DNA from 2 places in the Pantoea sp. SGAir0180 genome. Region 1 is predicted to be linked to the other one. Evidence: predicted binding sites of a transcription regulator. Region 1 holds the regulator's gene; the other holds the start of a gene.

Region 1 (2,204 bases):
GTCGCCATACGACGCAGGGAGACCGTGGGCGAAAAACGCACAAAACTGTCGCGGCCATGCCAGAGAACGGCAAAGAATTTTTGAATGCCGTTAAGGAGCCGCAAATGAGGCGGATGATCGTCGCCCTGGACTTCCCGACCCGGCGCACGGCCAAACATGACTGAAACCGGTAACATCTGAACATCAAGTTCAGGGTTGCTGCGGTGCAGATCAAGATACTCGTGGAAGATTTTGACCGATTCAAGGCTGGGCACGAAATAGGGGAACACACGCGGACCGTCATTAATAAAGACATGACGCGGCAACAGGGCGCCGTCTATCTCCAGCGGAATAAGCGGATCAGGCAGATCGTGCCGGATGCACTGCGCGCGTAAAGTCAGGAGATCGGCCTTTGAATCATAAGGCAGGACATACATAATAGGCCGGGTAGGATCCAGCCCATGTTCGGAGACGGGATCAGCCGGAATGGCCTTACTCTTTACCAGAAATGAAAGGGGTAAGTTCAGCAATTTATAAAAAATTTTACGCCAACCTGACATAGACAACATGAAGCCTCTTGTTAGCAAAGCGGCGCAAGCATATCAGAACGCGCAGCAAAAATCTGTGACAGCGACAATTGTGCGCTGCCCGGTATTGACGTCAATCCTTTGAAAAGAGTTCCTTTATCATGACAAATAATGTCACCGGCATTACCCGGATTGTGAAAGCGGCTGGCTACTCATGGCAAGGTCTTCGCGCCGCCTGGCAGCATGAAGCTGCCTTCCGCCAGGAAGCCGTAATTTCACTGGCGGCAATTATCCTGGCCTGCTGGCTGGATGTCGATACTATTTCGCGCATCCTGATGATTGGCGCGGTCATGCTGGTGATGATTGTTGAAGTTCTGAACAGCGCCATCGAAGCAGTGGTGGACCGCACAGGGCAGGAACGACATCCTCTTGCCGGCCGTGCCAAAGATATGGGATCGGCCGCTGTTTTGCTGGCAATAGTACTGGCCCTGTTCGTTTGGGGAACGCTACTTTGGTCGCATTTGCGATAAGCATTCCATCTCCCGTCAAATTACTGATTTTGGCCTGACTTTTGGTTTCCATTTCACCAATACCTGTATATACTCACAGCGACTGTATAAACAACCAGGGGGCGGGATGAAAGCATTAACCAGCAGGCAGCAACAGGTCTACGACTTGATTCGCGACCACATTAATCAAACGGGCATGCCGCCTACGCGTGCAGAAATTGCTGCGCAACTGGGCTTCCGCTCACCTAACGCGGCAGAAGAGCATCTGAAAGCGCTGTCGCGTAAAGGCGTGATTGAAATCGTCTCTGGTGCGTCCCGCGGTATCCGTTTGTTAATGGAAGAAGAACCTTCAGATGGCCTGCCACTCATTGGGCGCGTTGCGGCGGGTGAGCCGTTGCTGGCCCAGGAACATATCGAAACCCACTACAAAGTGGATCCAGACATGTTCAAGCCCTCTGCCGATTTCCTGCTGCGCGTTAGCGGCATGTCAATGAAAGACATTGGCATCATGGATGGTGATTTGCTGGCCGTGCATAAAACGCAGGAAGTGCGTAATGGTCAGGTGGTGGTAGCGCGCATTGATGACGAAGTCACCGTGAAGCGCTGGAAAAAGCAGGGATCAGTGGTGCATCTGTTACCTGAAAATACGGATTTTGAGCCTATCATTGTCGATACGCGTGCGCAGTCGCTGACGGTTGAAGGTCTGGCGGTTGGCATCGTACGTAACGGTGAGTGGTTATAACTCTTCTTAAGGTTGGCTCTTTACGTCAACCTTGACGTTACCCAGTCTGCCCCTGTTTTGCCGCTGTGGGTTCATCTGCAACACCAGCGGCGCATTGCACGGACGTTACATGCGCTTCCTGACAGCTACTGATAAAAAACTGTGGCGGCTGGCGCTGCCCATGATCCTGTCAAATATCACCGTTCCTCTGCTCGGTTTAGTCGATACAGCCGTTATTGGCCATCTCGACAGCCCGGTTTATCTGGGCGGCGTTGCGGTCGGGACGACCGTTACCAGTTTTATCTTCATGCTGCTGCTTTTTCTGCGTATGAGCACGACAGGCCTGACGGCTCAGGCGTTTGGCGCGGGCGACAAAACGGCGCTGGCGCGCGCATTGGCACAGCCCCTGATCATTGCCTTACTGGCCGGCAGCCTGTTTATTGCCCTGCGTCATCCTGTCACGGCATT
Region 2 (2,204 bases), 640 kb from region 1:
CTGAAACTGCCATCGCCTGGCGGGCGGAAAACTCCCGGTGTACGACCGTAATCCCCCCACTCAACACGAAAGCGCCCCCTCTATAATCCCAGCAGCAACTGCCTCTCCAACTGCGGATCCACCAGCGTCACATGCAGCCCCACCAGCCGGACGCCACGTCCGGCGCGGCGCTCGTCCCAGGTCTTACGGGCCACGGCAATCATGTCCTCTTTATTGAGCACGGGCCAGACATGTTCCTGAGTGGTCTGCTGGAAATCACTAAACTTCAGCTTCACGCCCTGGCGCGCAATGTGCTTATCGGGGCGAATCTGCGTCAGGCGACGATCAAGCTCGGCATAGAGGTAATCAATAATTTCCAGACAGCGCTCCCAACTGTCGATATCGTCAGCCAGCGTCCGCTCCACACCCAGCGATTTCCGTTCGCGTTCAACCACTACGCCCCGTTCATCAATGCCGTGACTGCGCTCCCATAACACTCTGCCAAACTTGCCAAAACGCTTAAGCAGCAGCGCCAAATCGGCTTTTTGCACGTCCGCGCAGGTGTGCAGACCCAGCTCTTCGAGCTTTTTTGCTGAAACTTTTCCTACACCGGGAATTTTTGCCAGCGGTAAGGCCAGCAAGAAATCGGACATCTGGGCCGGTGTAATCACATACTGACCATCAGGCTTGTTTAAATCGGAGGCGATCTTGGCAAGGAATTTTATGGGGGCGATGCCCGCAGAGGCAGTGAGCTGCGTTTCACGAAAAATGGTGGCGCGGATGTCCTGCGCGATAAGCGTGGCCGATCCCTGACAGTGCTGGCTGTCGGTAACATCCAGATAGGCTTCGTCCAGTGAGAGTGGCTCAATGAGCGAGGTATAACGCGAAAAGATGGCACGGATCTGACTGGAGGCTTCTTTATAGATGTCATACCGTCCGGGCAGTAGACGCAGATGCGGACAAAGCTTTAAGGCCATACCGGTCGGCATCGCGCTGCGTACGCCATATTTGCGGGCCGGATAATTAGCGGTACTGATAACGCCACGTCGATCGCGGCTGCCGCCGATGGCCATGGGAATATCGCGTAATGAGGGATCGTCACGCATTTCCACCGCCGCAAAAAAGCAGTCCATATCAACATGAATGATCTTACGCATCGCCCCTCCAGTACTGGATAAGTATACAGTTCGGAAAGGCTTGTGCAATATTTCTTGCAATAACAAACAAAGTTTACAAATTTTTGGCGTCATTCCGCCAAAGAAATGGACATTTTGCGCCGTGCTGTATTGCTAAAAAAACAGACAATGTTTAATGTTGCGCTGCGGTAGCGGAAAGTTCCGATAATGCAAACAGAGGCGCACATAACGCGCCATTGTTCTTCTTCACTTCAAGGTATACACAGCATGGGCAAAATCGCACTTCTGTTTGCGATGCTTTTACTGCCAGCCCTCAGCATGGCAATGACTCCCGAGCCGGTTCAGCAACTGGCCCCTGTGAGTAAAGAGTTAAAGAAACAGCTAATCGGCACGCCGGTTTATATTCAGATCTTTAAGGAAGAGCGGACACTTGAGCTGTACGGCAAGATTGGTAACGAATACCGCTTGCTGGATACCTACCGCATCTGCAATTTTTCGGGCGGTCTGGGTCCAAAACGCCGTGAAGGCGATTTTAAAAGCCCGGAAGGTTTCTACAGCGTAAAACTGAATCAGCTTAAACCGGACAGCCGTTTCTATCGCGCGATTAATATTGGCTTTCCGAATCAATACGACCGTGACCAGGGCTACAGCGGCAACTACCTGATGATTCACGGCGACTGTAAGTCGATTGGCTGCTACGCCATGACCAATGCCTATATGGATCAGATTTTCACGTATGTGAACGCGGCATTGCGTAATGGTCAGCAGGAAGTGAACATTGCAATTTATCCGTTCCGCATGACGGACAGCAACATGCAGCGCCATCGTTATTCGACCTACGCGGATTTCTGGAAGCAGCTTCAGCCGGGTTATGTCTACTTTGCGAAGTATCATCAACCGCCGACAGTCAATGTCGCCAGCGGCAGATATGTGATGAACAGCAGCCCGGTCATCACCCAACCCGAAGCGGCATCACAGTCGTTCCTGGCGCTCTCCAAGGTAAAATAAGGCCCACTCGCCTGGCACGATCCGGTGCCAGGTTTCATTCCCCGTCAGCGGCTGTGTGGCAATGACCGTGACCACGTCGTT

What was found. Region 1 encodes LexA, which represses DNA repair genes until DNA is damaged. Its sites were predicted from a motif close to TNCTGTATGTACATACAGNA; they were not measured.
Region 2: the regulator LexA is predicted to act here: its motif matches at 1,148-1,167, upstream of dinB (DNA polymerase IV).

The regions. Positions count from the first base shown of each region.
Region 1 covers NZ_CP028071.1:3,501,453-3,503,656, reverse strand. Annotated here, with positions in the region: gene plsB (glycerol-3-phosphate 1-O-acyltransferase PlsB) at 1-539, opposite strand, end outside; gene C1N58_RS16470 (diacylglycerol kinase) at 668-1,036, shown strand; gene lexA (transcriptional repressor LexA) at 1,143-1,757, shown strand; gene dinF (MATE family efflux transporter DinF) at 1,867-2,204, shown strand, end outside.
Region 2 covers NZ_CP028071.1:2,861,677-2,863,880, forward strand. Annotated here, with positions in the region: gene dinB (DNA polymerase IV) at 81-1,136, opposite strand; gene dpaA (peptidoglycan meso-diaminopimelic acid protein amidase) at 1,383-2,123, shown strand; gene C1N58_RS13595 (class II glutamine amidotransferase) at 2,088-2,204, opposite strand, start outside.